One region of the Roseobacter cerffii genome, then DNA from elsewhere that is predicted to be linked to it. Evidence: riboswitches for the same ligand, from Rfam matches in the RefSeq annotation. Region 1 holds a riboswitch; each other region holds the start of a gene.
The links. Region 1 has a riboswitch for cobalamin ahead of ACVC7O_RS22710 (energy-coupling factor ABC transporter permease). Riboswitches for the same ligand answer to the same signal wherever they lie in the genome.
Positions count from the first base shown of each region.

Region 2: another riboswitch for cobalamin. It lies ahead of ACVC7O_RS22310 (aromatic ring-hydroxylating oxygenase subunit alpha); the one in region 1 lies ahead of ACVC7O_RS22710 (energy-coupling factor ABC transporter permease).
Region 3: another riboswitch for cobalamin. It lies ahead of ACVC7O_RS22270 (BLUF domain-containing protein); the one in region 1 lies ahead of ACVC7O_RS22710 (energy-coupling factor ABC transporter permease).

Region 1 is NZ_JBTBYJ010000004.1:59,901-70,821, forward strand. It holds partial or broken gene petA (ubiquinol-cytochrome c reductase iron-sulfur subunit) at 8-544, shown strand; gene ACVC7O_RS22650 (methyltransferase family protein) at 572-1,153, opposite strand; gene ACVC7O_RS22655 (cation diffusion facilitator family transporter) at 1,161-2,099, opposite strand; gene ACVC7O_RS22660 (transglutaminase-like domain-containing protein) at 2,089-2,850, opposite strand; gene ACVC7O_RS22665 (MerR family transcriptional regulator) at 2,942-3,370, opposite strand; gene ACVC7O_RS22670 (SCO family protein) at 3,577-4,140, shown strand; gene ACVC7O_RS22675 (disulfide bond formation protein B) at 4,146-4,568, shown strand; gene ACVC7O_RS22680 (DsbA family protein) at 4,565-5,224, shown strand; gene ACVC7O_RS22685 (copper chaperone PCu(A)C) at 5,286-5,714, shown strand; gene ACVC7O_RS22690 (SCO family protein) at 5,714-6,340, shown strand; gene ACVC7O_RS22695 (M23 family metallopeptidase) at 6,547-7,701, shown strand; gene ACVC7O_RS22700 (DUF411 domain-containing protein) at 7,705-8,160, shown strand; partial or broken gene lspA (signal peptidase II) at 8,245-8,732, shown strand; cobalamin riboswitch at 8,838-9,032, shown strand; gene ACVC7O_RS22710 (energy-coupling factor ABC transporter permease) at 9,079-9,756, shown strand; gene mntR (manganese-binding transcriptional regulator MntR) at 9,796-10,266, opposite strand; gene ACVC7O_RS22720 (cytochrome c peroxidase) at 10,359-10,921, shown strand, end outside.
Region 2 is NZ_JBTBYJ010000003.1:119,666-129,977, forward strand. It holds gene metH (methionine synthase) at 1-2,503, opposite strand, end outside; gene ACVC7O_RS22305 (homocysteine S-methyltransferase family protein) at 2,500-3,564, opposite strand; cobalamin riboswitch at 3,751-3,979, shown strand; gene ACVC7O_RS22310 (aromatic ring-hydroxylating oxygenase subunit alpha) at 4,099-5,328, shown strand; gene ACVC7O_RS22315 (2Fe-2S iron-sulfur cluster-binding protein) at 5,333-6,409, shown strand; gene ACVC7O_RS22320 (hypothetical protein) at 6,441-6,983, shown strand; gene rsgA (ribosome small subunit-dependent GTPase A) at 7,647-8,729, shown strand; gene ACVC7O_RS22330 (VOC family protein) at 8,734-9,486, shown strand; partial or broken gene ACVC7O_RS22335 (transposase) at 9,682-9,799, opposite strand; gene ACVC7O_RS22340 (hypothetical protein) at 9,838-10,023, opposite strand.
Region 3 is NZ_JBTBYJ010000003.1:107,092-118,012, forward strand. It holds gene ACVC7O_RS22230 (GNAT family N-acetyltransferase) at 453-725, shown strand; gene ACVC7O_RS22235 (GNAT family N-acetyltransferase) at 722-1,246, shown strand; gene ACVC7O_RS22240 (DUF1289 domain-containing protein) at 1,247-2,128, opposite strand; gene ACVC7O_RS22245 (cobalamin-binding protein) at 2,125-2,919, opposite strand; gene ACVC7O_RS22250 (hypothetical protein) at 2,923-3,225, opposite strand; gene ACVC7O_RS22255 (metal ABC transporter solute-binding protein, Zn/Mn family) at 3,291-4,166, opposite strand; gene ACVC7O_RS22260 (metal ABC transporter permease) at 4,163-5,065, opposite strand; gene ACVC7O_RS22265 (metal ABC transporter ATP-binding protein) at 5,058-5,810, opposite strand; cobalamin riboswitch at 6,053-6,267, opposite strand; gene ACVC7O_RS22270 (BLUF domain-containing protein) at 6,335-7,447, opposite strand; cobalamin riboswitch at 7,548-7,756, opposite strand; gene ACVC7O_RS22275 (pyrophosphohydrolase domain-containing protein) at 7,797-8,192, opposite strand; gene nrdF (class 1b ribonucleoside-diphosphate reductase subunit beta) at 8,192-9,166, opposite strand; gene nrdE (class 1b ribonucleoside-diphosphate reductase subunit alpha) at 9,176-10,921, opposite strand, start outside.

The sequences.
Region 1 (10,921 bases):
CCAAAACTCCCGACGGGACTTTCTATATTATGCCACGGTCGGAACTGGTGCAGTTGCGGTCGGCGCTGCGGTTTGGGCCCTTGCTAACCAGATGAAACCCTCGGCGGACGTCAGAGCGCTGGCATCAATCCGTGTCGACATCTCGGATTTGGCTCCGGGCTCGCAGTTGACCGTCAAATGGCGCGGAAAGCCTGTCTTCATAAGGCATCGGACAGAAGAAGAAGTAGCGCAGGCCTTATCGGAAAAACTGTCCGATCTGCCAGACTCAGATGCCAGAAACCCGAACGCGTCGGCTGATGCGACTGCGGTTGATCAGAACAGGGCTCTCCCTGGGCATGAGGCCTATATCGCTATGATCGGCGTCTGCACACATCTTGGTTGTGTACCTCTTGGCGATGGCGCGGGCGATTTCGGCGGCTGGTTTTGTCCCTGTCACGGGTCCCACTACGATACGGCCGGACGGATCCGCAAAGGACCCGCACCGGAAAATCTGCATATCCCGCCGCTCTCAGTTTTGGAAGGCTTGGTCCTGACCATTGGGTAACGGTCGCGTTTTGGGCCTTTTGCCAGCTTATTCGTGTTTTGCGGGCATTGCTTTTGGCATCCCGACGAATCTAGGTGTCGCTTTCATATAAGCTTCGTACGCCCGACCGTAGCGTTCTTTCATCCAGCTTTCCTCGGCAAGGGGTGCAATGAGTAGAGCGAAGATCGAGGTCGCGCCAACAATAAACGCCGCTGTAGAAGAGGATAGCACGAGCCACCCGAAAATCATGAAGGCATCTGCAACATATTGCGGATTGCGAGAGTAGCGATAAAGGCCGTCTGTCTTTAGCGTTCCCTCGGCACCACCTGTTTGAGCAATTCCGAATCTTCGGACAGCACTCCAAACCACGATATTCGACAAGACGACGATTGGGATGCCCAAACCATATCGCAACCAAGCCGGCAACTCCATTTGGCCCCAGCCAATCACTCCAAGTGCAATGAGTGTCCCAAACAATGCGAAGGTGGGAACCCAAACAAGGACCGGCGTCCAGACACTGTAGGCTTTCGGTGGCCATATTCGTCTCGCAGGATAAGCGATCGACCAAACCAGCGCACCGAGAGTTGCCGCTGCAATCAAAAGACCGATGATGGAGAGCACGGCAGACATCTCAGACCTATTGACCTTGGTGCTTATCATGACCGAACAGTGGAACCTCGGCGTCACAAGCGCCATTGCGTTCGAACTCCAGAGTGGAATGAGCGATACCGAATTCTGCGCCAATTCGCGCTTTGAGCTCTGCCTTGATCTGCTCCAACCGGTCCCATGCGGTGTCTTCAACGACGACATGGGCATCGAGCGCCGGTGCATTCTCTTCCATCTGCCACAAGTGCACATGGTGGACGTCGCGCACGCCATCTGCTTGGCGCAGCGCTGTCACCACTTCTCCTCCGTCAATGTCCGGCGGACTGCCGAGCATGAGCGTCCGGATCGGGCCACCAATCTCAGCGAATGCTAAGTACAGGATGTATATCGCGATCCCAATCGTGATCGCGGGGTCAACCCAACGCATGTCGTAGAGGATAATGAGCGTGCCGCCGACGATCACGGCGACTGAGGCCAAAGCGTCTGAGAGATTGTGCAGGAACAATGCGCGTATGTTTTGGCTACCCTTCTGCATCGAATAGGTCAGCGCTGCCGTCAGGGCGTCGATGACCAGTGCCAGCCCCGCGATGATGACAACTGTCCACCCTTGAACCTCTGGCGGTTCAAACAGGCGGATGCCACCTTCGTAGACCAGGTAAAGACCGATCACGATCAGCGTCGTGTAGTTGATCAAGGCTGCCACGGTCTCGATCCGGCCGTAGCCGAACGTCATCCGCTCATCAGCGGGCCGTCGCGCGATCTTTCGGGCCGCGAAAGCAATGACGAGCGCGGCCATGTCCGAGAAGTTGTGCAGCGCATCCGCGATCAGCGCGAGTGAGCCTGCGAAGATGCCGCCTACGATCTGGGCGACGGTCAGGAGGCCGTTGGCCCAAATCGCTATCGCCACGCGACGGTCCCCGCTTGAGGGATCAAGATGGGCATGGCTGTGGCCATGGTGATCATGCGGCATGGGTCTCTCCCTCATGCTGATGCGCAATTGAGGCGTCGGGTTTCAGACGGCCCGCGCGAAAGGCCCGCACACGCGCGTTCATCCAGTGCCGGATGATGTTGCGATAGAGCCACCCCCGCAAACGACCAAACTTCTGCTCATACTCTGCGTAGAAGGCGTCGGGCGTGTCGAAGGTTCCAAAATCCTGCACGATCCCGGTGTTCTGGATGTAAGTGTCCTGCCCGGTCCATTCGACGGGCGGCGCGCTCAGGCAATCCGTTCCGGCACAGTAGCCGCAGAGGCTATCGCGGTCAGCAAACGTCGATTGCAGAACCTTTAGAAAGCCGCTGTCGAGAATGAAGCCTTCGAGGTTGATCCACTTACCGTCCAGTTCGACCTCGATCCACGAATGCAGGATCTCTTCGGGCGCAATCGGGTAGACCAGTTCCGGCACAACACCGCGCTGAAGACCCTTGTGGATCGTGAACCCGTGGATCCTGCACTTGATGCCCACACCCCGAAGGAGCGCCATAAGCAGCGTGCCCTTGGTATTGCATTGACCATATCCATCGGACAGTACCTCGGACGCTGGAACGTCGTCGGTACGATTATAGCCGAATACGATCTCGTTGCGGACAAAGTCATAGACAGCTCCGATCTTGTCGGTGTCAGTCAAATCATTCCAACCCCTTCCATCGATGAGGCGTGCGATGGAAGCCGCCCCAAAATCCAGGATCGGGGTTGCCGTCAGCAATGGGTCTTTATGTGCCACGATGGGTCTCCTCGAATCTTTCGAGGATGGAGATAATTGCTACAGCTACTGTAGCTTCAAGTAAAAACTTCGAAAAGTCTGCTGCGCTTAGTCAAGCGCCAATCTGATCATGCTCGGTCAGACACTCAGAATGGTCTCTGAGCACTTCAAGGACACGGCATTGCGCGGCATTTCCGCCGCTACATTCCTTCACCATGCGCTTCAATTCCGCACGAAGGGCTTTCAACCGCTCCATCCTCTGCTCAACGAGCTTCAATTGTCGGCGTGCGATTTCATCGGCTTCGTGACAGGGCCGGTCCGGCGCGTCGGATAAATCAAGCAACTCCCGGATCGCGTCGAGCGGAAATCCCAACTGTCTGCTGTGCCGGATAAATGCGAGGCGATCAAGCTCAGCGTCACCATAGCGACGTTGCCCGCCTTCGGTCCGACCAGGTTCGGGCATCAGGCCGATCTGCTCATAATAGCGGATAGTCTGAACCTTGGTGCCGGTTCTCTTCGCAAGAGTCCCAATTGTGAGCATGTCGAAACCCCGTTAATCCTCTAGTGAATGTAGATTTGTCTCACTCGTGGCGCAACCGCGGAAATCACGTTTTGGCGATCTCTGGCGCGCTCTTTAGAAAACCACTTGAACCTACAGTAGCTAGAGGATGTAACCCGGCTCAAAATCAAGAATCAAACAGGCGGAACAACGTGCGTCTTTCAGTTATTCAGAAAGTATTGTGGGGTCTGGCAGGCACAGCGCTTCTTGCCTTTGCGGCCTTCCAGTTTTTTGAACCTTCGACTGACACCGACGCTAACGCTTCTGACCCTGCATTTTATGCTGATTTCGAACTGACCGATCATCGTGGGATGGTACAGACGGATGAGTACTTCGCCGGGCGATGGATGCTCGTCTTTTTTGGCTTTGCAAACTGTCCGGATGTTTGCCCAACGACGCTCGCCGAAGTTGCCGCCGTCATGAAAGACCTGGGAACGGATGCGGAGAAAATACAGCCGATCTTCATCTCGATTGATCCTGAACGCGACACACCAGATGCGCTGGCCGAGTTCGTGCCCTTGTTCAATGCCGGCATCATCGGGCTGACCGGCACGACGGAGCAGATTGCAGAGACGTCCGAGACCTTTCCGATCTTCTTTGAGCGGATCGAAGAGGCCGCCGCGCCAGATGGCTACACAATGGGCCACACATCGCACCTGTTCCTGTTCGATCCCCAAGCGGGATTCGCAGACTCCTGGGCTTACGGTACTCCTGCCGAAGAGATCCTCGCCGATCTAAGAGAGAGGCTCTGATCAAGATGAACCGCATATACGGAGAAACGGCCCTCGGGCTGGCCTGGGCGATCGCTCTCATCGCATCGCTCGCCGTTCTATTCATCGGCGAGGTGCTCGGGCAGACACCTTGCCTGCTCTGTTGGTTCCAACGGGCCTTCATGTTTCCACTGGCCATCGTGCTGGGGCTTGGCCTTTGGTGGCGCGATGATCGCGTGGGGCGGTACGGGGTCGCGCTTGCGATTGGCGGTTCCGCTGTCGCGCTCTGGCATATGGGTCTCTATGTCGGTGTTATCCCGGAACGGATTCAACCCTGCACCGCAAGCGGCCCTTCCTGCACGGACGACAACCAGTTGGTCTTTGGCGTCCCAATCCCGCTGATGGCGCTTGTTGCTTTTGCCGCAATCGCGGCGCTGTCCGCTCTTTCGTTAAAGGACAAACACGCATGAACCGTCGTGGCCTTATTCTCTCTGTAGCAGCCCTAGGTGCCGCCGCTTTCGGCGGAGCAACTTGGTATGTAAACCGCCCTGCCCCGGCATCGGAGACAGAAACCATCGCTCCGGAACGCGCAGAGGCGCTGATCCGGCCATACTCTCCCATTCTTGGTCCGGAGGACGCGCCCGTCACCATCGTCGAGTTCTTCGATCCCGCCTGCGAGGCCTGCCGGGCGTTTCATCCTATTGTGAAGGACATCATGGCTGAGCATGGCGATGCCGTGCGCGTCGTCATCCGCTACACGCCGTTTCACGGTGAGGGCTCGGAAGTAGCCATCCGCGTTCTTGAGGCCGCGCGCATGCAAGGCGTCTTCGAACCTGTATTGGAGGCTGTCCTGCGAGATCAACCACGATGGGCAAGGCACGGCGGTATGCGGCCAGAGTTGCTGATCGGGATAGCAGCATCTGCCGGACTGAATCCGGAGGCAGCGCAGGCGCAACTTCTCGCGCCACAGACAACCGGCGTTCTCAACCAGGATCGAGCAGATGTGGAAGCCGTCGGCGTCCGAGGAACACCTACGTTCTTCGTCAACGGCAAACCGCTCGATCCGTTCGGCGAAGCGGAGTTGCGCCGTTTGGTGGCAGCTGAAGTCGCGGCGGCCAACAGTTGACGCATGAGAAAAAAGGAAAATCAACGTGAAGACAGTAGTCTATGGCCTGATGGCCGCCCTCATGTTCGCATCGGGCGCAGCTGTACCTGCGTTCGCTGGTTCGGAGGACGTTGTCGTCGAAGATGCCTGGGCGCGCGCGTCAATCGGCGTAAACCGTCCGGGGGCCGCGTATATGACAATCCGCAATACAGGCGACGAGGCTGTGACGCTGACCGGTCTCCGCACGGATTTGGCGATGATGCCTGATATTCACCAGACATCCACAAATGCCGAAGGTGTCAGCTCAATGGCCCCCGCAGGCGAGATCGAGATTGCACCGGGTGAAGCTGTGTCGCTGGAACCGGGCGGCCTGCACGCCATGCTGATGCGCTTGCAGCGACCGATGGCCGAGGGAGAAAGCTTCTCTTTGACACTCGACTTCTCGGACGGCGGTGAGATCATGGTCAAGGTTCCAATTCTGAGTATTGCTGCACGCGGTCCAGAGGGCTGATGACCCAGCGCACGGCCCTCAAGTATGCTGCCGCTGGCATTGCAGCGATCAACCTGACACTTGTTGTTGGGTGGTGGCAGGTTGATGGCCCCGGAGCGCCCGAACAGACCGGGTTGCGACCCGTGGCTCTATCCGAAATGGAATTTCGCCTCTCCGATCACGAGGGCAACGAGGTTAGACCCGAAACCTTGATCGGCAGCCCGACGATAGTCTTCTTCGGCTTTACCTATTGCCCGGATGTTTGCCCCACGACGCTGTCGGATATTTCCGGCTGGCTCGATGATTTGGGCGAAGAAACAGAGGGAATGAACGTGGTATTCATCACCGTCGATCCCGAGCGGGATACGGTCGAGGCAATGGCCGAATATGTCAGCTATTTCCATCCTTCGATCCGTGGTTGGACCGGCCCGGAAGGGGAAATCGCGCGTGCGGCACAAGGCTTTCGCGCACGCTATGAGCGGGTGCCGACCGACGGCGGGGATTACACCATGAACCACACTGCCAGCGTTTTCCTGTTCGACGCGGAAGGCCGGTTCACCACCATGATCGACTATCATGAGCCGAGGGAATTCGCGGTGCCGAAAATCCGGCGTGCGCTGAATAAACGAACTGAGGGGGCAACATGAGAATTAGAACAATCGCGGCAGGTTTCGCAATCCTATCGGTGGGCGGGTTGGTAATATTGAACATCTGGTCAAAGGATCCGGTTCCCCCAGGTCTGGCTGCTGCAACCACATGGTCACCACCCCAGCTCACGCTTCCCGCGCCTGTTGAAAGGGAAATACCGCAGTTTTCGCAACCACGGGCGGAGCCCGCAATACCAGTCCTGTCGATGCCACGTCTGGAGGTTGCGATGGCCGATACTTTCTTACCGACGATAGAACCTCCGCTCACCAACTGGTCACGCGAGATCGCCACCGGCGAGACGCTCGACATCGTTCTTGAAGAAGCAGGTCTTTCAGCGACCGATCGTACCGAGGTCGCTCTGGCTCTCGGCGCGGAATATGATCTGAGGCGACTTAGGCCGGGGCACTCGGTCACCGTTGTCTCGACGATGGACGGCAGCCCGCGCAGCGTCGCGCTCTCCGTCGAGGACGGTGTGCGGATCGAGGCGATCTTTGGCGAAGAGTTAGCCACGCAGGTCGTGACCCCGGATCCCGAGTTCATAACATTGGCCGGCGAAGCGGTGATCGACAGCTCGCTTTTCGCCGCGCTCGAAGACGCTCGAATGCCCGCCCGCTTCGCTGTCGATCTGGCACAGATGCTGGGTGGAACCGTTGACTTTCGTCGTGAGATGACCGGCGGAGAAACACTTCGGCTACTGTGGCGTGAGGCCCGTGTTGGCGAGGACAGGATCGGCCAGCCGGAACTGACCTTTGCATCGCTGGAGATCGGCGGCGCACTTTATGAGGTTGTCTGGCCGGAAAACGGAAGTGGTCAGGCCACGATCTACGTCGATGGCACCGTTCTCCGCGTTTTTGCACAGCCTGTCGAAGGGGCGCGATTAAGCTCGGTATTTGGCCGCCGTACGCACCCGGTCTACGGCAATGTCCGGATGCACACAGGTGTCGATTTCGCGGCGGCAAGCGGAACGCCGGTTCGAGCGACGGCACCGGGACGGGTCAGCTTTATCGGCTGGCGGGGCGGCTATGGTCGCGTAGTCGAAATCGCCCACGGCTCGGACACCATGACTCGCTATGCGCATCTCAGCGCCGTGCCGGAGGGTCTGGCACAAGGCCAACGCGTTGCAGCGGGGGATGTGATCGGCCGCGTCGGCGCGACTGGCACGGCGACAGGTCCGAACCTGCACTACGAAGTCCTCGTGGATGGGCGCCCTACTGACCCCCTCTCTGACGACAGACTTGCCGAAGCGGCTGAGAGCGAAGCGGATGATACAGCCGCGCGATTGCGTCTGGCCGAGGCGCGCGCGCTTCTGAATGAAAACCTCGGCAGCGAGATTGCCGAAACGACAACCGAAAGGCTCTGACCCATGAAACGCATGACCCAAGCTCTTGCCATCACGCTCGCCCTGTTACCAGCGGCGCAGGCTCTCGCGGAGGCAACCCCAATTGACGTCCGCAAGACCAATGGATGCGGTTGCTGTTTGTCCTGGATGAATCATCTCGAAGAGAACGGCTTCGCACCAACAGGTCAGGACATGTTTGGTGGCCTTCTCGTTCGCTTCAAGCTCGACAACGGAGTTCCGCAGCGCATGGTCTCCTGCCACACCGCGCTCGTCGAAGGTTACGTGATCGAAGGCCATGTCCCGGCCGCTGACATCCACCGCCTTCTCAATGAGCGACCGGACGCCGTCGGCCTCGCCGTTCCGGGGATGCCCTATGGCTCGCCCGGCATGGGGCCAGAAGACGACCGCGAGGCCTACGACGTATACTTGATCCACGAGGATGGTTCGACTTCGGTCTATGCGAGCTATCCAGAAAGCTGAGCACGTTCAGGATGGGTCATATGTGTCTGACAATCCACGGCGCAAACTTCGCGCTGATTGCCGACGTCTGGGTTGGGTGACGCAATGCGTGCGTTCAAAGGAGAACCAGCCATCGGGGTCCTTGCCGCCCTCATAGCTTTCGTGGTCGATCAGGTCACGAAGGCTATCGTCGTATCAAATGCGAGCGTCTTGAATGCCGGGGTGTCGGTGGTCCCAGGGTTCGATCTTAGTTCCACCGCAACGATGGCGTGACCTTTGGACTTCTCGGAGGTGCGCCGTGGTGGAGCCTTGTGGTCCTTGCACTCGCCATCTGTGCTTGGCTCGCTGCCATGATGCTTCGCACACGGAACCGCATCGAAGCAATTGCCTACGGTTCGATCATCGGAGGCGCGCTCGGCAATGTTGTGGACCGCCTCAGGTTCCGGGCCGTGACGGATTTCCTCGATTTCTACCTTGGCTCCGCGCACTGGCCGGCCTTCAACATGGCGGACATTTTTGTAGTCGGCGGTGTCGGGTTGCTTCTGCTCGCGCCGATGTTGTGGAATGGGTGTCGGACCGAACCGCGGAGGTGATTTGACGGCAGTCTATTGACTGGACGGTGTCAAACTTTCGCTATGCTCTGGTTCGAAAAATTGAAGTCCAAGAGAGCCGCTCCATTGACGAAGCCAATGAATTTGTGCCTAGCTATTTTTCGCGGTGATCGAGTGTTTAGGGCGCTCGATTGAAAAGGGAACGGGGTGAGAAACCTCGGCTGCCCCTGCAACTGTAAGCGGCGAGCAAGCCCGAAACTGCACCACTGACACATGTGTTGGGAAGGTCCGGGGGCGCGTTGAACCGCGAGCCAGGAGACCTGCCGCCAACGCAACGCCGAAAGTTCGGCACTAAATGTCGTCAGGAAGGACGGCAAGGAGACTTGATATGCACATTGAACCCGGCGTCGTGGACGGCGCAAAAATGGTCCTCGCTTATGGCACAGCAGCCGCTGCAGGGGGTTACTCCCTCAAACTTGCAGCCGACGACCTGAAATCACACTCGGCTGTCTCATTTGGCGTCCGCAGCGTTCTTGCTGTCGCAGCGGTTTTTCTGTTTTTCGAAGTCTTCCCGCACTTTGCCGTTGGCATCTCGGAAGTTCACTTCATTCTAGGGACAACTATTCTGCTACTTCTTGGCGCTGGACCAGCAGCGGTCGGCTTAGCAGGCGGTTTGCTAGTCCAAGGTATGTTCTTCGCGCCAACCGACATGCCCATGTTCTTTGTCAACGTCACCACGTTGCTCTTCCCGCTCTTCGCCATTGACGCTTTGGCCAAGCGCATCATTCCGGAACAGAAGGCTTTTGTTGACTGCAACTACAGTGAAGTCCTCAAGCTGTCTTTCGCCTACCAAGGTGGCGTGATCGCATGGGTCGCTTTCTGGGCACTATATGGTCAGGGCTTTGGTGCTGAAAACATGTCTGCTGTGGCCAGCTTCGGAGCGGCCTATTTGCTCGTTGTGCTGGTGGAACCAGTGGCTGACTTGGCCGTCCTTGCGGGAGCAAAATTGCTGCGCGACACCAAGCAACGCGGTCTGTTCACACAACGGTTGTTTAGTCCAGCGTAACCCTAAATGAAAATCCTGCGGCTGGTCGACTGACCAGCCTCAGCCTTCTTGGGTAGTATTGCCAATAGCTTTTTCGAAGGCAGCCAGCGTTTCGTCGCTCACATGATGTTCGATGCCTTCCGCATCACGTTCTGCAGTTTCCTCGTCGATTCCGAGGCTTAGAAGGAATGCAACCACAATCCGGTGCCGTCTACGACAGGCCTCGGCCAACGCCCGGCCCTGCTCAGTCAGAAAAATTGCGCGGTAGCGCTCACGCTGCACCAAACCTGCCGATTTCAATCGCGAGATGTTCTTCGTGACGGTTGGGGGCTTCACACCCAATCGTTCGGCAATTTCGACAGGACGCGCTTCTCCTCGGGTTTCAATCAACTCCGCAATCAGCTCGACGTAATCCTCTGCCATCTCGCTTTCATGCGCTTGGCGCACGATCGCAAAACCTTCCGCCTGCGCTTCCGGAGCCCGTTCCACGGGTTGAATGGTTTCACTGTCATGTGATTGCGGCTTCGTCATATCCGGACTTTGCCTTCTCCCTGAACAATTGACAACTTGTTTGCTTTGGGTAGATAATTTAGACACGGCTAACTTTTAGACTGGAGGCCATAGTGATTGGAAAGTTCTTTGGCTTGCTGGCTGCGGCGTGGATTGGTGTAATCGGCGCACTTGGGCCAGCCCATGCAACGCCGGCAAGGGAAGCCCCTTGGTTGCCAGAGGCGGCCGCTTACCGGCTCACGCTGTTTCTGGGCAATCTGGAGCCAATCCCCTGGGGCCAGGTCGAAGCTGCCTGGTCCGATCCATATCACAACTCAGAGTTTCCCTTGGGCGCGCTTGCATGGTTGAACGCGAAGAGTGACATCGGTGCGGAACCCGTGCTGGACGCGATTGCGCGACGAGATCGTCAGGCCCTTTTCGAAGCCTCGACGCAAACAATCGCGCACAGAATCGAAGAGGAGTTGGACCGCGCGCTCAACGCGGACGATCCAGCCACCGCGAAGCAGGCCGTACAAACCGCGCGCGAACTCTACCGCGCTTTTGCAGATGGCGTCGCCGCAGCCGACGCCGAGGCCGCGCGCCAAATTGGCCGTGCATGGCTGGAGCTAAACAACAGCACAGGCTCCGCCGGAGTCCTTGGCGCAGGAGCGACACCTGCTGACCGAGAAGCGATGAA
Region 2 (10,312 bases), on a different replicon from region 1:
TGGCCGCCTCGGCATCCAGTAAAGAGAACAAAGTGCGCTTTTCGGTATGATCCGGCTGCGCGGGGTAACCTGGAGCAGGGCGGATGCCATCGTAGGGCTCGCCGATCAGGGCCTGTGGGTCGAAGGCTTCGCCCTGAGCGTAGCCCCAGTAGTCCCGCCGCACGCGTTCGTGCAACATCTCGGCCATGGCCTCGGCAAAGCGGTCGGCCAGGGCCTTGACCAGGATGGATCCGTAATTGTCGTTGGCCTTGTCGAGCCGCTCGGCGATCTCAATCTCTTCCGGGCCCGCGGTCACCACAAAACCGCCCACATGATCCGCACCCTTGCCCTCTGGCGCAACGAAATCCGAGAGGGCGAGATTGGGACGATCCCGGCGTTTCGACGTTTGCTGCCGCAAGGTGTGCAGGGTGGCAAGCGTTTCGGATCGGTCACCGCCGGTGAAAAGGCGAATGTCGTCGCCCACCGCATTGGCAGGCCAGAAGCCGACGACCGCGCGAGGTGTAAACCAGCGTTCCGAAATGATCCGCTCGAGCATCTCTTGAGCGTCAGCAAAAAGCGCCCGGGCGGCCTCGCCTTGTCGCTCATCGTCAAGGATCTTTGGGTAAACCCCGCGCATCTCCCAGGTCTGGAAGAAGGGCGTCCAGTCAATGTAACGCGCTATCTCGGCGAGATCCCAATCGTCGACGGTGCGCGTGCCCGTGAAGGACGGGGCAACGGGCGCATAGGCGTCCCAATCCAGCGTCAGTGCGTTTGTGCGTGCGGCGGCCAGGGGCAGACGGTTCTTGGCACGCTCACCGCGTTCGTGCTTCTCGGCGACGTCGGTGTATTCCGCCTGAATGGCGGCGACGTAATCGGATTTCTGCGTCGGGCTAAGCAGTGCGCCGACGACGCCCACCGCGCGGCTGGCATCCGTGACATAGACCGTTTGGCCCTTGGCATAGCGCGGTGCGATCTTGACCGCCGTGTGGACCTTGGACGTTGTCGCGCCCCCGATCAGCAGCGGGATATCGAAGTCCTCTCGCTCCATTTCGGAGGCGAGATGCACCATCTCATCGAGCGACGGCGTGATAAGCCCCGAGAGCCCAATGATGTCCACTCTTTCCTCCCGCGCGACCTCCAGGATCTTTTGCGGCGGGACCATCACGCCCAGGTCCACGATCTCGTAATTGTTGCAAGCAAGGACAACGCCCACGATGTTCTTGCCGATGTCATGCACGTCGCCCTTCACGGTCGCCATCAGGATCTTGCCAGCACTTTCGCGCCCATCACCGCCGTTCTGACGCTTTTCCTCCTCCATGTAAGGCAGCAGCACCGCCACGGCCTGCTTCATCACCCGCGCGGATTTGACGACCTGCGGCAGGAACATCTTGCCCGCCCCAAAAAGGTCGCCCACCACGTTCATCCCCGCCATCAGCGGACCTTCGATGACGTGTAGCGGGCGTTCGGCGGCTTGGCGCGCTTCTTCGGTATCGTCCTCGATGAATTCGGTGATGCCATTCACGAGCGCATGCTCAAGCCGCTTCTCTACGGTCCACGTGCGCCAGGTCAGATCACGCACTTTCTCTTCGCGCCTGTCGCATTTGAAGCGCCCCGCGATCTCAAGCAGGTTCTCAGTCGCTGTCCCCGATTTCGGCGTGCGATTCAGGACCACGTCCTCGCAGGCCTCACGTAGCTCGGGGTCGATCTGATCGTAGACGGCGAGTTGACCCGCGTTCACGATGCCCATGTCCATGCCCGCATTGATAGCATGATATAGAAACACGGCATGCATCGCCTCGCGTACCGGCTCATTGCCGCGGAAGCTGAACGACAGGTTCGAGACGCCGCCCGAGACATGGGTGTGGGGCAGGTTTCGGCGGATCCATCGCGTTGCTTCGATGAAATCAACACCGTAATTGTCATGTTCTTCGATGCCGGTGGCGACGGCAAAGATGTTCGGATCAAAGATGATGTCCTCGGGCGGGAAGCCCATCTCCTCGACGAGGATGCGATAGGCGCGCGCGCAGATCTCGGTCTTGCGCGCGCACGTGTCGGCCTGGCCGTCCTCATCAAACGCCATCACCACGACCGCCGCGCCATAGGCAAGGCAGAGTCCGGCGTGATGACGGAAGGCGTCCTCGCCTTCCTTCAGACTGATGGAGTTCACGACTGGCTTGCCCTGCACGCATTGCAGGCCGGCCTCTATCACCTCCCATTTGGAGCTGTCGATCATGATCGGGACGCGGGCGATGTCCGGCTCTGACGCGATCAGGTTCAGGAACTCGATCATCGCCTGTCTGCTGTCGATCAGCCCCTCGTCCATGTTCACATCAATGATCTGCGCGCCGTTCTCAACCTGATCCCGCGCGACCTCTAAGGCGGTCGCATAATCGCGGTTCACGATCAGTTTGCGGAACCGGGCGGAGCCCGTGACATTCGTCCGCTCGCCCACGTTCACGAAGGGGATGTCCTGGGTCAGCACAAAGGGCTCTAGGCCCGAAAGGCGCAGGTATCGTTCCGTCATGCGGCGACCTTGCCCGCAATGGATCGTGGGTCGAACGGGGCCACAGCCTCGGCAATCGCGCGGATATGATCGGGCGTCGTGCCACAGCAACCGCCCACAACATTAACGATTCCATCGCGGGCAAAGTCTTCAACCTGCGCGGCGGTCTGATCTGGCGTCTCATCATAGGCGCCAAAGGCGTTTGGCAGGCCGGCGTTGGGATAGGCACAGGTCAATGACGTCGCGACGCCCGCGATCTCGGCCATATGGGGGCGCATCGCCTCGGCTCCAAGCGCGCAGTTCAGGCCGACTGTGAACGGACGTGCGTGGGCAACGGAATGCCAAAATGCGGTTGGTGTTTGCCCCGAGAGCGTCCGGCCCGAAGCATCGGTGATGGTTCCCGAAATCATGATGGGCAGGCGCTTGCCTGCCCGCGTGAAGGCCTCAAATGCGGCGAAAATCGCGGCCTTGGCGTTCAGCGTGTCAAAGATCGTCTCGATCAGGATGAGGTCAGACCCACCTGCAATCAGCCCGTCGATCTGCTGACCATAGGCGATGCGCAGATCATCGAAGCTGACGGCCCGGAAGCCGGGGTCATTGACATCTGGGCTGATGCTGGCCGTGCGATTGGTTGGCCCAACAGCACCGGCGACAAAACGTGGCTTTCCGTCCTCTGCTGTTGCCCGGTCCGCCGCGCGGCGAGCTACCTGCGCACCGGCGACGTTCAGATCATGGACCGCATCCTCCATGCCGTAGTCAGCCTGGGCGATCGTTGTGGCGGAGAATGTGTTGGTCTCAAGGATATCCGCCCCAGCCATCGCAAAAGTGTACTGAATATCTTCGACCGCCTGTGGCTGCGTCAAAACCAGCAGATCGTTGTTTCCCTGCTGCGGGTGATCAGGATGGTAGTGATGACGGCAACCGGGCCCGTGAATGTGGCCATGGGCCGTGAAGTCATCCTCGGTCATGCCGAGGGTCTGGATCATTGTGCCCATGGCCCCATCGAGGATCAGGATCCGTTCCGCTGCGAGTGTACAGAGCGTGGCTAGCGCGGGCGTTTCGGGTAGGGTGAAATTCAACATGAGACAGAAAACCAATTGGATTGATCGACAGAAAAGATAATCTCGGTAAGACTTGAGGTAAAATGATAGTTAGGCGGAATTATTATGAGCTCGATTCATGTGGGGGCTTGTCTGATTGGCAAAGTACGGAATTCGCGATTGTATCAACCGGTGTCGTTTTCTGGGCAGTCGGGCACCGATCCGTGACCTACTCAGATAGGGCAAGGTGCCGGCCCCTGAGATTCGCGTCGAGCGAGCCTAAGGGATCGGAGAATTGGGAAGCCGGTGAAAATCCGGCACTGCCCCCGCAACGGTAATCGCGTTGTAAGGGGCGCAACGAAGACCACTGGGGTGGAGGAGCCCCGGGAAGGTGTTGCGCCTTGGCCCGCTTGGGTCGCGCCAAAGTCCGGAAACCAGCCTTCGCATGAACGTCAAACCGCGGGCGGCGGTGCGGGCGAAGGTATGGGCCGGCTCCTCTCTTTTGTCGGCCTTGGTCTGTCGTTCGTGCTGTCCTCTCGCTCCAGCATGCCGCGGGGCGCGGCAGGAGGCCAAGATATGCACACCATTCCGATCAGCGAATTGCTGGTGCGGCGCAAGCCGGGCTATGCGCTTGAACAGGCATTCTACACCGACCCGGACGTGTTCCGGACGGATATGGAGACGATATTCTACCGGGACTGGCTCTTTGTCGCGCCGACCTGTGATCTTCCGAAACCCGGAAGTTACATCACCCACCAGGTGGGCGATTACGGCGTGATCGTCGTGCGTGGTCAGGATGGCGCCATCCGTGCTTTTCACAATTCATGCCGCCACCGTGGGTCGGTTCTGTGCAAGGCTGCGAAGGGCACGAACCCCAAGATCGTCTGCCCCTACCACCAGTGGACTTATGAACTTGATGGGCGGCTCCTCTGGGCGCGCGACATGGGCGAAGACTTCGACGCGAGCCAACATGGACTGAAACCGGTGCATTGCCGCGAACTCGCGGGGCTCGTCTACATTTGTCTGGCCTCTGTTGCGCCGGATTTCGACGCCTTCGCAGACATGGCCGCACCGTACCTGGCGGTGCACGACCTGAGCGACGCCAAAGTCGCACATGAAACAACCATTATCGAGAACGGCAACTGGAAGCTCGTGTGGGAGAACAACCGTGAATGCTACCATTGCGGCGGCAACCATCCTGGCCTTTGCCGGTCTTTCACCGATGATCCGACCATCACGGGCATTGAGGAAGGGGTGAGCCCACCGCATCTGCAGGCGCATTTCGAAAAGATGGAGGCGCAGGGATATCCGTCGCAGTTCCGCATGTCGGAGGATTTGCAATACCGCCTTGCACGGATGCCGCTTCTGCCGGGGGCGAAAAGTTTCACGATGGACCTCAAGCCCGCCACCGCCAAAATCCTCGGTCGGGTGCGCGACGATACTGCGGGGACACTTCTCAAGTACCACTACCCGACGACCTGGAACCACTTCCTGCCGGATCATTCAATCGTCTTCCGGGTCACGCCCCTGACGCCGACGACCACAGAAGTCACGACGAAATGGCTGGTGCACAAAGACGCGGTCGAAGGCGTGGACTATGACCTCAAGCGCCTGACCGAGGTGTGGATCGCGACCAATGACGAAGACCGCCAAGTGGTCGAGGACAATCAGAAAGGGATCAATTCGCCCGCCTACGAGCCGGGCCCTTATTCGCCGATCCACGAGACCGGCGTTATGGGTTTCGTCGATTGGTATTACAACACGATGACCAAGCGGCTCGACCCCGTTGCCGTTGCGGCGGAGTAGTCCCATGAATGACATGTCCGGCGTTCCAGCCCGCGCCATCTGGTCGGATGACGAGATGCTCGAGTGCGTCTCGGTCATTCCAGAGGTGCCGAATACAGCGACCTTCACGTTCCGAGCCCCGTCCGGCGCGCTTTTCGATTTCTTGCCCGGGCAGTTTCTGACGCTGGAGATCCCTGCGCCCGGCGGGACCGTGCTTCGCACCTACACGATCTCCTCCTCACCCTCGCGGCCCCGGTCGATCTCCATCACGGCAAAGGCGCAGGACGACAGTATCGGGACGCGCTGGATGCTCGAAAATCTGGCGCCCGGTGTGCAAATCAAGGCGCTCGGGCCGGCCGGGCTGTTTTCCCATCTGAACCACGCGGCCGAGAAATACCTCTTTATCTCCGCCGGGTCCGGCATCACGCCCATGATGTCGATGACCACCTTCATGTTCGATCTCGGCAGCGAGCCCGATATCGTCTTCGTCAATTGCGCGCGCAGGCCAGGCGAGATCATCTTCCGTGAACGGCTCGAACACATGGCGTCCCGTGTCCCGGGCATCGACCTGAAATGGGTGGTCGAGACGCCGGACCGCTACGCGCCTTGGACGGGGTACCAGGGCCAGTTTAATCAGCTCATGTTAGGGCTAATGGCCCCGGATTACCTTGAGCGAGAGGTGTTCTGCTGTGGGCCTGAACCCTTCATGCAGGCCGTCCGCGATGCCCTCCAGGGCTTGGGCTACGACATGGACCGATACCATCAGGAGAGCTTCCACGCCCCGGTGGAAATCGAAGCAGATGCTCCCGCGCTGGATGATGTGGTCCCGGACGAAGACACCCGGGCAGAGGTCACATTCTCCGCCTCAGGCTTGACCGCAAAGGTCACAGAGACAGAAACCATTTTGGCGGCGGCCAAGGCCAATGGGCTCAACATCCCTTCGGGATGCACATTTGGCGTTTGCGGGACATGCAAGATCCGCAAGACACACGGCGAGGTCCACATGGTGCACAATGGCGGCATCTCGGATGACGACATCGCCGAGGGGTACATCCTCGCCTGCTGTTCCAACCCCATTGGCAAGGTGTCGGTCGATGTGTGAGATTGCGACCTGACCATAATGGAGAGCCCTCATGCCTGACCAAGCGCCAAATCAATCTCCACTCTGGATGGTTGTTCTTGTTGCAGCCGCCATCTTGTTCAGCTTTGCGCTCGCTTGCGGCATGCCCTTCGCGGCCCTGGGCGCTTTGACCGCTCTCACACTGCCCGCTCGGGACGCACTGGTTTTGGCAATCCTCGGCTGGCTTGCCAATCAGGCGATCGGCTTCGGCTTTCTCGGGTATCCGCTCGACGCCATGACCCTCGCCTGGGGCGCGGCACTTGGGTTCTCCGCGCTCGCCGCAGTCGTCGCAGCGCTTTTTGTCCTGCGTCAGACGCCCTGCGTCACGCTGCCCGCGAAGCTCGGCATGGCCTTTGTTGCTGCTTGGGCGGCACAACAGGGAACCGTATTCCTGGCAAGCCTCGTGCTTGGCGGCACGACAGGTGCCTTCGCCGCATCTGTCGTCTGGTTCATCTTTTGGACGAATGCGCTGGCGTTCCTGATTTTGCTCTGCCTTCAAAGTGCCGGAGCGAAAGTCGGTGTGGCGCGGCCCATGCAACAGCGGGCTTCTGCATAGCAGTTTGCGCAGGCAAAGGAGGCATGCGGGAGATCATTTTTCAGCAGGTAGACCGTGGTTTCCGGCTGATGATGCAGCGAGAGATTTAAATCCAGAACCAGTAGCAAAGCTCCACAACGTACGGAGCAGCATGATGTTGGCAAGTTACAGCCTGACAGGCCTTTCTGCCCACAACCGAACTGATAGTTCAGCTTCGACAGAAAGAGACACCTACGAATGACCGTTTTGGTGGCGAGCATTGCGTCTGGGAGAATGCCGTGCCGCAGATGCATGCAAATACTGCATCAGCAATAGCCGCATTTGCACAAGGCCGGTTTGTCCCGCATCGCTGCCATCGACCCCGACTGGCGCCAAGGTCTGGTTCGCGGGACGAAGCTGACATACCTTTTTCCTGTTGAATGGCTGCTACAGACAACTGAAGAAGAGCTCCAAATCAGCCATCAACGGTTGTTTTGTGCACGTGTTCATCCCATGTACACAATATCTGAAATGGAGATTTCATGTCCCGGTAAGGAAGGGAGGCAGCGCGCCTCCCGGAGCACGTACGACACCTGAAACGTTGCCGTCGCTTTGTAGCTGACGGACAATTTTGATGTGCTCACTCGTTTCCTACCATCAGCACCCAAATCTGACTTGGGCCAGAGACATGAAAGTGAACACCCTATGACAAGGGATTACTCAGACTTCCTTCCTCGTCGCGCGCGCGATGCCGGACCACACGCCAAACTCAGCCCCCTTCAGGCCTTGGGGTGGCAACCCCTCTTCGCCCAGCAAATCAGTGTGGACGATTTGTCCGCGACACCTCCCGTTCGCGTTGTCGAAGTGCATCGCTGTGGGCTGCACGCCCTTGGTGACAACATTGATACTGTACTTCCTCCCAGAGCGGATGTGACGGTCGGGGACTGGCTGATGCTGGATCCTTCGCACCCGCGATCCAGTCGGGTTCTTGAGCGCGCAAGCCTCATCAAGCGGCGCGCGCCCGGCACAGACCGGCAGGAACAGCTGATCGCGGCGAACATTGATACGGCCTTTATCGTAACGTCCTGCAATCAGGACTTCAAAGTGGCCCGGCTGGAGCGCTATGCCGCCCTGGCGTTTGAGGCACGGATTACGCCTGTCATCGTCGTCACAAAGACCGACCTCGTGGCGGATGCTCAAAGCTACATCGACGCGGCACGCTCGGTGTCGGAGATGATCGACGTGGTCGCACTTGATGCACGCGGTTCTGCCCCGAAATCCGAACTTGCAGCCTGGTGCAAGCCCGCCAAAACGGTGGCGTTTCTAGGCTCTTCCGGCGTTGGGAAATCGACGCTGACCAATGCCTTGCTCGAAAGCCAATCTATCGAGACCCAGGACATTCGTGAGGACGACGCAAAGGGGCGGCATACAACAACGAGGCGCGAGCTTCATACGATGCCCAATGGTTGTCTGATCCTCGACACCCCCGGCATGCGGGAATTGCAGCTCACCGATGCGGCGGAAGGGATCAACGATCTTTTTGCTGACATTCAGGAATTGGCCGCGTGGTGTCGCTTTAACGACTGCCAACATGAGACCGAGCCGGGATGCGCTGTTCTGACGGCAATTGATGAGGGCGTTCTCGATACCAGTCGGCTTGGCAGATGGCGTAAGCTAATGGCGGAGGACGCGTTCAACTCCGCAAGCCTTGCTGAACGCAGGTCTCGCGAGAAGGCGTTCGGAAAATTGGTGCGCGGTGCCAAAAAGATCAAAGGTGTCAGGAGGTAAGACGATGACGCAGTCGAAAGCAGGTCAAATCGTATGGCACGACCTTTTCACATCGGACAGGGCGCGTTCAATGGTATTCTACCAGCACATCGCTAACTGGACATATGAAATCGAGCAGGCGACGGATTTTGCCTGGGGTGGCGGCGAGAAGGATTTCGTCCTTGCTCTATCCGGTGACGAAGCGGGTGCGGGGTTGGCCGAGACGCCTCCGGAGCAGGAAAATGGCTGGATCGCTTACATCGAGGTTCCCCACGTGGACGTGACGCTCAAACGCGTCGGGGCGCTCGGAGGCAAGATTGTTCGGGAGCCGTTCGAGGTGCCGGGTGTCGGTCGCAATGCACTCGTCCGCGATCCGCTCGGCGCTCTCGTGGGGATTTCGTTGTCTCGGCATAGCTTTCCCGTGCCGCGCCAACAGTTTGGCCCCGAAGTGTACGTCAGCAACGGGAATGAATTCCCGCAGGCGTTCTACGCCGAACTCTTCGGATGGCAGGTTTCTCCCGAGCGAGACAAGGATTGTCTCGCTCTACTCGGTCGTTCGGGCGATCTGGTTGCGATCCAACATACGGCGACTTGGCCATCAGGTTCAAACGCGGATTGGGTGCCGTGCATCAAGGTTGCTTCAGTCTCCGATGCCTGCCGAGCTGCGGAAACCCAAGGGGCGCGGCCGGCTTCAGTGGATGTGAATGAAACCGTTCAAGTCCATAACCCCATCCTGTGTGACCCAGACGGCGCGCCGTTTGCTTTTGGCATCGAATAGACGACCACTTTCTAGCAGCTCACCAATTCTTCACAGGAGCTGCAGAGCAGACATTTGTACGCTCTGCTGCATCTGTGACTCAGGGTTCCTTCGAGCCCTTCGCCGCAATCTGTGCGAAGGTCTACGACCCCCGATTTTCGGGATTTTTGGTCAGTTCTTGACGTAAAGGTCAAATTCGTCTGACGTTTCACAACCCCAGTAGCGTTTCTTCGACTGGGGCTTCGCACTGCACTTTGTGCAAAGACCGCCCTTTCATCAGCCGTACCAAGTCACTCACCGCCAGCTTAGGTGGGATTGATACGAACATGTGGACACGGGGTAAGTCAGGTCCAAAAGATGAATGCGTTGTAGCTAGCTGAGCGTGCAAACACGCTTGTCCAATTCAATTGCAATGACATCAGACTTAACGCCGTCAAACCAATAAGGTTGCTTCGTCCCATCCTCCCACACGTAAAAAAACCCAACTGTCTCTCCGGTTGCAAGGTCGACAATACGTTCGATTGCACGAGCCTCGTTTTCTTCTTTGTCATCCGGCATGTTACCCTTCCAATTGGCACGCGGCCCCGCGGACCCATTACGCTAGCGCGAAAGGGCGAACAGTTTGGTCATGAGTGGTGAGTTGTCTCGAGGCGGGAGTGAAGCGAATTCACGGCCATTCGAATGGGTGCGACATGCGGTGTTCGAGAATGCTACAGTCGATGTTTTTCATTGCGACGCGTCCTTCATCGAATCTCAGTCCGAAGCCCTTCTGATGCTCGGATCATACATCTTTGCACGTTCCGCATAACTACAATTTCAACCATGACGTGACTACCAATATTCATGT
Region 3 (10,921 bases), on a different replicon from region 1:
GCTTTGGCACTGAACCACGCACATCATTTCACCCATTTTGTATGGGGTGGAAAGGCGTGCGCGGCATAGGCTGAGACCTTTCTTTAGAACCCCACCGATTGGAGTGGGGTCGCTGCTCCTTCGGCAAACCAAGGAGCAAAGTATGACGACAAAAAATGCGAAGCATAGCGCCTGCGAGATAACCGAGATGCGGTTGGCAGCCGAAATACTCATCCGAGCTGTCGAGCCGGAAGATGCGCCTGGCGTGACAGCTTTGATGAACCTGCCTGGTTATCGTTGGGGCACGATGCGGCTGCCTTACCAAAGCGTGAGCACAACGCGACAAAAGATGTCGACGAGCGGACCGAATTTCGTATGCCTTGTGGCCACCTCGAAAGAAGAGATTGTTGGAATGGCCTCTCTGACGCGCTTTGAGGGGCGCAGGTCACATGTTGGTGCCATAGGCATTAGGCATGGGCGTTCACGATGCTTGCGTCGGTAATGGACTTGGAACGCGTTTGTTGACGTCATTGCTTGAGGTGGCTGACGATTGGTGGGCCTTGCGCAGGATCGAATTGACCGTGAACGTGGACAACGGTCGCGCTATAAGTCTGTACGAACGTATGGGGTTTGAACGCGAAGGTGTGTTGCGAGACTATGCTTTGCGAGGGGGTGCATTCATTGATGCCGTCAGCATGGCACGCTTGGCGAATGCGCCTCGGTCAGGACAGAGTAGTGAGACATGATCAACACCGACCGTCTAGCCTTAAGGCCGTTTTGCGATGATGATCTTCCTCGAGTCAAAGAAATCCTCGGCGATCCCAAGGTTATGGCTTTCAGCGGCAATGGTCCGCTTGATCATACGGCCTGCTGCGAATGGTTGAAGCGTGCGACACAAACCACCCCGGATCACGGATTGCCCCTGATGCTGGCCATTTGCCTGAAGTCGGACGATCGGTTGATTGGATATGTTTCACTCGCAAACGATCCTCACCGTGTGAGCGAAGGTGAAGCAGAACTCGGTTTCCGTTTGGCCAATGATTGGTGGGGTCGCGGAATTGCGACGGAGGCCGGAAAGGGCATGGTGGCTCACGCAACATGCCTGCCAAAGACCCAACGTGTCGTGGCCATTGTCGATCCAAACAACCAACAATCAGTACGCGTCTTGCAGAAGATCGGCATGACCTATGAAAGGGACGTGATGTTCGAAGGCTACGACTATCCCGACCATAAGTTTAGCCTGGCGCTGGCCTCAGCAGCGCGTTGATCACTTCGGCGGGTAAAAGATTGCCCCAGGCAAATATGCGCGCGGCAAATCCATACCAACGGGCAACGCTCGCGCTGTTTCTAGATGATCTGGCAAGAGATGCGTGTGAGGCCCATCAGGTGATTTCGCGTCAGGCGGCGGGATTTGCCCCTGTACTTCGATACGTCCGAGCGCGCTTTCGACAATGCGTGTCGGACTTTCTGTGACCAATGAACCAGCGATCATTGGTAAGGCCTTTGGAAACGTGAGTCCCGTGGAAGCATCAAGCGCCTCTTGTGCGGCTCCTTCGCCCAATCGGACACAGAAACGCCCCTCTTTTCGAGCCAACCCAAGGTCATAAAGCTTGGTGTTTTTCTCCTGCAGCAAAGCACCGGCATCGGGGCCTAGATCGGCAACACCAGAGGCGACGGGCAGACGTCCGCGCTCTCGTTTAACTGCAAGAACAATCCGAGGTTTGGCCTCCCAGTCGGGGGGATCAAATGTCAGCGCGCGAATGTCATCGTTGATTTTCACCCGCAATGCGCCGTTCTTCGTGTAGGCGATGATGTCATCACCATCGACCTGCACTTCAACTTTTTCGCCCTGAGCAGCCGTGAATTCAGCGACGGCTCCGACAACTCCGATGACCCAGGTGCCGCGTCCGGCTTCCAGCGTTGAGGTTACAAACGCGCGGACATTGTCTGTGGTCCAAGGCATCCTGCGGCACGTGACACCCAGCTCTTTCAAACGACCGGGTATCTGATCCCAGACCTCTTGCCGCGTTGCTTCCGGCTGCACGCGCCACCCGTCCATTTCCTCACCGGACCGCCCACACCCTAGGCACCAACCAGTCGCCTCATCGAGTTTGCATACGCCTGTGCAGGGACTTGCGACGGTCATCATAGGGTCTCTTTCTCTTTGGTCAGCGCAGCCAGGATCGCATCCAATCCATCGGTGAGTGCCGCTGGCCCGGGTTGAAGGATGAGAGGGGATTTGATCTCGATGATCCGGTTGTCGCGGACTGCTGGGATGGTGTCCCATCCGGGTCGCGCTGCGATTTTCTCAGGTCGCACTTTCTTGCCACACCAAGACGCGAGGATAACGTCTGGAGCCGCTGCGATCACCTGGTCCGAGGTCACGAACCGATCCTTCGCCGCACCTTGCTCAGCCAAACCCGGAAAGACGTCTTGGCCCCCTGCAATCTCCACCAGTTCTGAGACCCAGCGGATGCCAGAAATCATCGGCGCGTCCCATTCCTCAAAATACACTTTGAGGCGGGAACGCTGTTGCGTTCTTGCAGCTATGGCCGCCAGTCGTTGTTCGTAATGGTCCGCCAAACGAGCGGCTCGTCGCCCTTGTCCTACTGTTGCACCAAGGTGGCGGATCATGGCGAGAATGCCTGCGATGTCCCTTTGGTTGTACGCCATGACAGCGACGCCTGACCGGATGAGTTCGGCGGCAATATCTGCCTGTAGATCAGAAAACGTCAGAACGAGATCTGGACAGAGTGCGAGGATCTTCGGAATGTCGGCAGAGGTAAACGCGGCCACGCGTTTCTTCTCTTTACGCACCCGCTTAGGGCGGACAGCGTAGCCAGACACTCCGACAATACGGTCCTCTTCCCCCAACAGATAGAGCGTCTCAACCGTTTCCTCGGTCAAACAGACAATCCGCTCTGGAGGAAACCTGCGCATGGTCTACAGAGCATCCCGGCGTGCTTTGGCACCGCCGCGTCGGGCGGGTGCGGGGAGTTTCAACTCCAAAGCTTTGAGTGGGTATGCGGTTGATTCAACGAGCAAGTCACAAAAAACAGCGACTGCTGGGGAGGTGCGGATAAAGGGTTGCGCCAACTCATAGGCCCTCATCGCCTCATTGAAGTAGCCTGCGTCGCCTTTCAAAGCACCGAGCCATTGGGCATAGCCAAGATGTCCCATCTCCTGTGCGATATGATCGGGAACATATCCAACATCCAGTTGTGAAAGCGTCCGTTCGAGCAACATTAGCCTAAGTCCATTGCGAGGTTTGGCCGGGGCATACCCACAAGGATGCCCCGGCTCGATTTGCGTTAGCTGCTTTCCAACGCTGCCAGCAGTTGGCCCAAGTTATGCTCGAACATGGCGAGGTAGCTGGTGGCCGAGCCGCCGCGCTCAGACAGCGCGTCGGAGAACAGTTGGCCGCCGATTTCCAGGCCGGTTTCATCTGCAATCTGTTGGACAAGCGCCGGGCTCGAAATGTTCTCCACAAACAGCGCGGCAACACCCTCATCGCGGATCTGTGTGATCAGTGTTGCGAGTTCTTGGGCCGATGGCTCTGCCTCGGTGTCAATCCCAATGGGTGCAATGAAGTTCATGCCATAGGCATCTGCCAAATACCCGAATGCGTCATGGGCTGTTACAACTGTCCGACGATCCTCAGGGAGTGCTGCGAGGCGTTGCAGCGTGTCAGCGTGCAGCGCGTAAAGTGTCGAGATGTAGGACGCCGCATTCGCCTGAAACTCGGTCGCATGATCCGGCATCGCTTCCGACATAGCGTCTGCAATGTTCTGGACGTAGACTACGCCATTGGTCAGTGCGTTCCATGCGTGCGGGTCAATCTCGCCATCAACGAGAACCGGCGTCACACCTTCAGTCGCGACATAGACGGTGCCGTCAGTGCCGGATTCGGCGATCAATGTGTCCGACCAAGTCTCAAAACCCATGCCATTGACGAAGATAACATCGGCTTCCGCCACCGCGCGCGCGTCGGCAACGGAGGGCTGGTAGACATGCGCGTCCGCATCAGGTCCAACGATGGTCGTGACGTCGGCGTGATCGCCCACCACCTGTTCAACCATGTCGCCAAGGATCGAGAAGCTGGCGACAACCTTCATGTCGTCTGCAAAAGATGGGAAAGCCGCAAAAGCGGCGAAGAGCCCAGTGGCTAAAGTGGTTTTGAGTGTCATTGAGGTCTCTCTTTGTTTGATGTCTGCGCAAGGGTTGTTGATGTTTGGTCGGACGGTTTGCGCCACCGCCCCCCAAAACCGAGAGGTCCCAAAAGGACCGAGATCAGGAAAAACCCACCGGCTGTAAGCACGATGGCGGGGCCAGAGGGGGTTTCCGGAAAGAGATAGGAAAGCGTCAAGCCGACCCAGCAGCTTGCGAGCGCGAAGAAGAACGTCAGGCCAAGCTGGCCTGTGATCGTGCTGGACCAATATCGCGCTGACGTTGCGGGCAATATCATCAAGCCAACCGCCATCAGTGTGCCGAGTGTTTTGAACGCGGCAAGCAGGTTCAGAACGAGAAGTAGCATGAATGCTTGCTCGATCAGCCAGGGCCGTTTGGTCTGTGCCTCAAAAAAGATTGGGTCACACGTGCTGATGATCAGGGGGCGCAAAAGGACCGCGAAGGACACGAGCGTGATCGTCGCCACGCCGCCTACAAGGAGCATGGAGGCGTCGTCGATGCCCAGGATGGACCCAAACAGGAAACTTTTCAGCGGAACGGCTGATCCTGCGGCGGACAGGATAAAGATGCCTGCAGCCAGGGCGATCAGATAAATTGATGCCAGGCTCGCGTCGCTCCGCAGGATAGTTTTGCGGGCGAGAAGTGCCGTTAACGCAGCAGCGACAACCCCGGCCACAAGGCCGCCTACGAGGAGCGAAATGACTGACAGTCCAGCAACAACAAAACCAATGACAACGCCCGGCGTGATGGCGTGCGCCATGGCCTCTCCAGCCAGTGAAAGCCTGCGCAAAACCAGAAATGCGCCGATGGGGGCAACGGAGGCCGACAGAACAGTGGTCGCAACGAATGCGCGCTGCATGAAGGCGAAACTCCACATCTCAGAGAAGAGCTCAAACATGCGCGGCTTCCTCCCGAGAGGCGCGGAACATCCAAGATACCTGGCTTTTGGAGAGGTAGTTCTGCGCAACAAGGCGCTCTGGCGTCAGGATCGCATCGACTGCACCATGGCAGGCCTCACCATTCCCAAGGAGCAATGCGTTGTCGCAATGATCTAGGACCGATGAAAGATCATGGACGACCAACACAACAGCGCGGCCCTCATCCCGCCAACGGTCTATGAGCGACAACAGATGCGCCTCAGTGGTTTGGTCCACTGCCGCAAAGGGCTCATCGAGCAGGATGAGAGGAGCATCCTGCATGATCACGCGCGCGAAAAGCGCACGTTGCAATTGCCCGCCAGACAACGTGTGCAAGGACCGATCCGCGATATCCAATACGCCTGCTGCATCCATTGCCGATGCAACTTTGGCGGTCGTCTCGCGATCCAGACGACCGCCAAGGCCAAAGCCTTTCCAGGCCCCCATTGCCACCAAATCACGCACCCGCAGCGGAAAGCGGCGATCAAACTCCGTCATCTGGGCGAGATATCCGATCTCTTTGGGTGCTCCAGCAGGCCAGCTGAGTTTGCCAGAAAGCGGGGCCATCAGCCCAAGAAGCATTTTAACGAAAGTGCTTTTTCCAGAGCCATTTGAACCCAATATGGCCAACGTGGAGCCGCGCTCTACATCCATCGACAACCCCCTGAATAATGTCAGCTCAGGGTATCCAAGTGCCAAGTTACGGATTTCCAAGACTGCTGACATCTACAGCACCGCCCAAATGCCGAACCAAAGGAATGCGGACACTGCCAGAGCACCGCCGATCAATGATGCAGTGCTCAAGCCGGTCAGGCAGAAGCCTTGCCGGTATGGCGCTAGCTCATGCTGTTCTGGGTCATTTGCCTCACGCATCGCGGCCTCCGCTGCGGCGGGGGCAATGAGATACGTCGATGTAGGTACGCAGTCGCGTCGAACATGTTGCCTCTCTCCAGGACACCCCGCCTGGGTCAGTTACACTTGCGATGGCAGGTCTCCTGACTTGCGGATCAACGCTCTCCCGAACCTTCCCAGGCGCATGCCCAGTGGTCTTTGTCGGGGTCGCTCACCGCCTACAGTTGCGGGGGCAGTCACGGATTTGGCGCCTTTTGGCTACACCGCACCGTGTTCCCATTTCATCTCGCCGACTCAGTTGTCTTTGAGAACCATCAACAGCAAGTAACGCTTTCCGAATGAAGTCGTCAATGATCCGGAACCATCGAAACCAGAGAGAATTTCGCGTGTTACGAAATCTAGTTGCCAAACTCGTCTTGCTGTGACGAAAGAACTGTCAACGCTTTCAGCGCCAGCCATTCCACGTCACCCGCGCGCAAAGTGCAAGAGTCCCGACCAAAACCAACGCGCGCAGGGCATTCGCAAATAGGACCGGAGGAGCGTCCGCCCACAAGAATTGGAAGGTCAGGGAAGCGCGCGTGGACCCGTTCGGCAAACGCATTTGATCGCTCTTGTTCCCCGGCGAGGTCAGCACGGGAACCGGTGACAACAACTGCGGTTGGCGAAGACCGCGAGATCGCTTCGAAGGTCGTTTCTGCATCAGCTTCCAGTACAACACTGACCGAAGTTCCGGTAGCTCGAAGCAAGTCCGCTTTGACGATCGCTCCGATGATTTCGCGGCTTCCCGGCGGGACGACAATGGATGTGCTGTGACGTGTACCAACAGGGTCTGGCACACGACCAGAGCGCTGCCAGAGACCGTTCAGGTTCGCAAGCCCAATCGATATCTGGGCGGAAGACCAGATGTCTTGCCGCCAGCCCTGCGAGAAGGCCTCGCATACATCGTCGACCAGCTGAGCGCGGCGGCGCACGCCCGTTAGTGCATGGCTCGGTAGAACAGTCACCATGCCCGGTTCATTGGCAACCAAGCTTTCTGCTAAGGCAGCAGCTCGGTCGGACCAGATCGCGACATCGAACGTGGCCTTTCGATAGCTCTCGGCGGCCTGATCAAAGGCGATCGTCGCGCGGTCCATGTCATAGGGCGGCGCGCTCACCAATTGCGCATTCGGCAACTTTGTCAGTGATTGGTCCGCCAATTGCATCGGCCAGCGTGCGAAGCGCCGCTTTGGCATCCAACCGGCGCTGAGGATTGTGACGTCGGTGTGTCTGGTGTCCTGTGAAATCCTTGACATGAGACCGCAGACATCAGCCGCGAGACCTTCCAACCATTGCAGGAAAACGCCTTCTCCCAAGAAAAGAACGCCTGAAACACGACGTCTCCGATTGTTTGCCGCGGCAGCGTCGGTCAGAGAAACGACTGAAGTGTGTGTCATCTTTCGAACCGGACGGCTCGCATAGGCCAGACGGAACACGCGACCGTCGTCGGGCACTGGTACCGCAACATGTTCCATCCGCAGTCCCTCACGGGGGACGGGGGCAGCAGGTCCATTGACGAATGCAGCCGTGGGTTTGGCGGCGTGCAGGTCTCAAGCCCACCGGTGCACCCCGCCCGGTCAAACGTGTCAGATGGCAGGTCTCCTGGCTCGCGGGTCGACGTTTTTCCGGACCTTCCCGAGCATCCCGCCCAGTGGTTCTACCGGTGTCACTCGCCGCTCACAGTTGCGGGGGCAGCCGCGGATTTGCCAAATGGGCGCACCGCGTTCCCTTTTCAGGCAGCCTCCACGACACGAAGCCTGCACACCATCATGGCCATTATGAACCGGAACTCAGATGTGTAAAGAAAAACTTACAGGCTGCATGTCAGCTTGCAACTTTCGCCTCGAGTAAGCGTGCGAGGTCAGGCTGCTGAAACCCCGGCCCCTTCAGGACTTTGCCATCGTCCCGCAGAACGGGGCGGCCATCGGCCCCCAGCTTGGACATGTTGGAGGAATGCACCTCTGCCATCGCGTCTTGCTTAAGCTGGTGCAGGCCGAACTCGAGAAACGTGCCGTCGAGCACATACTGGATGTCGCAAAGCGCATCGAGCGCTTCGACCAGATCGCCCGCTTCAACGGCCGCACGCAGTTCGGCAACTTCCTCTTCCAGGATATCGAGCCGCATCTGCGCCCGGTGCTTTGGGATCGTGGGCGCATCCTCGACAGGCACGTCAAACGCCTCGTGCCATTCGCGGACAATCGCAAGGGTGTCGCGCGCCATCAGAAATCCCAATCCTCGTCTTCGGTAGCGACTGCTTTGCCGATGACATAGGACGATCCCGAACCAGAGAAGAAATCGTGGTTCTCACTGTCGGGGCTGAGCGCGGCGAGGATGGCTGGGTTCACCTCGCAGGCGGCATCCGGGAACAGCGCCTCGTAGCCGAGGTTTTGCAGCGCCTTGTTGGCGTTGTAATGAAGGAAGGCTTTGACATCTTCGGTTAGGCCGAGCCCGTCATAGAGTTCCTCGGTATAGCGCGCTTCGATTTCGTAAAGGTCGAACATCAGGGCAAAAGCAAATTCCTTGAGCTCTGTGCGGTCCGCCTCGGGCAGCCTTTCCTGCGCGCGCTGGAATTTGTAGCCGATGTAGTAGCCGTGGATCGCCTCATCGCGAATGATCAGGCGAATGAGGTCAGCCGTGTTCGTGAGCTTTGCACGGCTGGACCAGTACATGGGCAGATAGAAGCCCGAATAGAACAGGAAGCTTTCGAGGAAAACGCTTGCGATCTTGCGCTTCAGTGGGTCACCTGCGCTGTCGTATTTGTCGAGGATCAGCCGCGCTTTTTCCTGCAGATGCGGGTTTTCTTCGGACCAGCGGAAGGCCTCGTCCACCTCTTTGGTCTGGCACAGCGTCGAAAAGACTGACGAATAGCTGCGGGCGTGGACAGATTCCATGAAGGCGATGTTGGTCAGCACAGCCTCTTCATGGGGGGTCTGCACGTCCTTCATCATCGCAGGCGCACCCACGGCGCCCTGGATCGTGTCGAGCAGTGTGAGGCCGGTGAAGACGCGGATGGTGAGCTGCTGTTCTTCCGGGCGGAGCGTCGCCCAGCTTTGCACGTCATTCGACAGCGGCACCTTTTCGGGCAGCCAGAAATTGACCGTGAGCCGGTTCCAGACCTCAAGGTCCTTGTCGTCCTGCAAGCGGTTCCAGTTGATCGCGCGGGGGATGGTGCGGGTCTCGACGATATCCTTCATAGTGTCACCTCAAAGCGTGCAGGAAACGCAGCCTTGCACTTCCGTCCCTTCCAAGGCGGATTGGCGCAGGCGCACGTAGTAGATGGTCTTGATACCCTTCTTCCAGGCCAGGATTTGGGCGCGATTGATATCACGGGTCGTGGCCTCCGCCGGGAAGAAAAGCGTGAGCGACAGGCCTTGGTCCACATGTTCTGTGGCCGCGGCATAGGTTTCGATCAGCGCCTCTGGCCCGATTTCATAGGCGTCGCGGTAGTACTCGAGGTTGTCGTTGTTCATGAAGGCGGCGGGGTAGTAGACGCGGCCGATCTTACCCTCTTTGCGGATTTCGATTTTCGACACGATGGGGTGGATCGAGGAGGTCGAGTTGTTGATGTAGCTGATCGACCCGGTGGGTGGGACAGCTTGAAGGTTCCGATTGTAGAGCCCATCTTTCACCACCGCTGTCTTGAGTGCAGCCCAATCGTCGCGCGTCGGAAGCTCAACACCGAAACGCGCCATGAGTGCGGTGACGGTGTCCGTCTCCGGCAACCAATCGCGGTCGGTGTATTTGTCGAAGAAACTGCCATCTGAGTATTTCGACGTCTCGAAATCCTTGAAGGTCTCGCCCTTTTCCCGCGCTATCGCGTTCGAGGCCCGGATGGCGTGAAAGGCCACGGCGGCAAAGTAGACGCGGGTGAAGTCGATGCCTTCCGGCGAGCCGTAGTGGATGCGTTCCCGCGCCAAGAACCCATGCAAATTCATCTGGCCCAGACCCACAGCATGCGCCTCGTCGTTGCCGCGGCGGATCGAGGGTACGCTATCGATCGCCGACATCTCGGACACAGCGGTCAGTGCGCGAATGGCGCTCTCAACCGTTGCACCGAGGTCCGGACCGTCCATCGTCTTAGCGATGTTCAAAGACCCGAGGTTGCACGAGATATCGGTGCCGAGGTGCTTGTAGCCCAGGTCGTCATTGAACTCGGACGCCTCGTTCACCTGCAGGATTTCGGAACACAAGTTCGACATCGTGATGCGCCCCGAAATTGGGTTCGCGGCGTTCACCGTGTCTTCGAACATGATGTATGGATAGCCGCTTTCGAACTGGATTTCGGCCAACGTCTGGAAGAATTCGCGCGCGTTGATCTTGGACTTGCGGATGCGCTTGTCGTCGACCATCTCGTCGTATTTTTCGGTGATGGAGATGTCGGAGAAGGGCACGCCGTAGACCTTTTCGACGTCGTGGGGCGAGAAGAGGTACATCTCCTCGTTCCGCTTGGCCAATTCAAACGTAACATCCGGGATCACCACGCCAAGGGACAGGGTCTTGATGCGGATCTTTTCGTCTGCGTTTTCGCGCTTGGTGTCGAGGAAGCGCAGAATGTCCGGGTGGTGGGCGTTGAGGTAAACCGCTCCAGCCCCCTGCCGCGCCCCAAGCTGGTTGGCGTAGGAAAAGCTGTCTTCGAGCAATTTCATCACCGGGATCACGCCAGAAGACTGGTTTTCGATCCCTTTGATCGGCGCGCCATGCTCCCGCAGGTTCGTTAGCATTAGGGCTACGCCGCCGCCACGCTTTGAGAGTTGCAGCGACGAGTTGATAGCGCGTCCGATGGACTCCATGTTGTCTTCGATGCGCAGAAGAAAGCAGGAAATCAACTCGCCGCGCGATTTCTTACCTGCGTTCAGGAATGTCGGTGTCGCAGGCTGGAAGCGGCCCGAGATGATCTCTTCCATGAAAGACATCGCCAGCGCCTCGTCACCCCGCGCCAACGCAAGGGC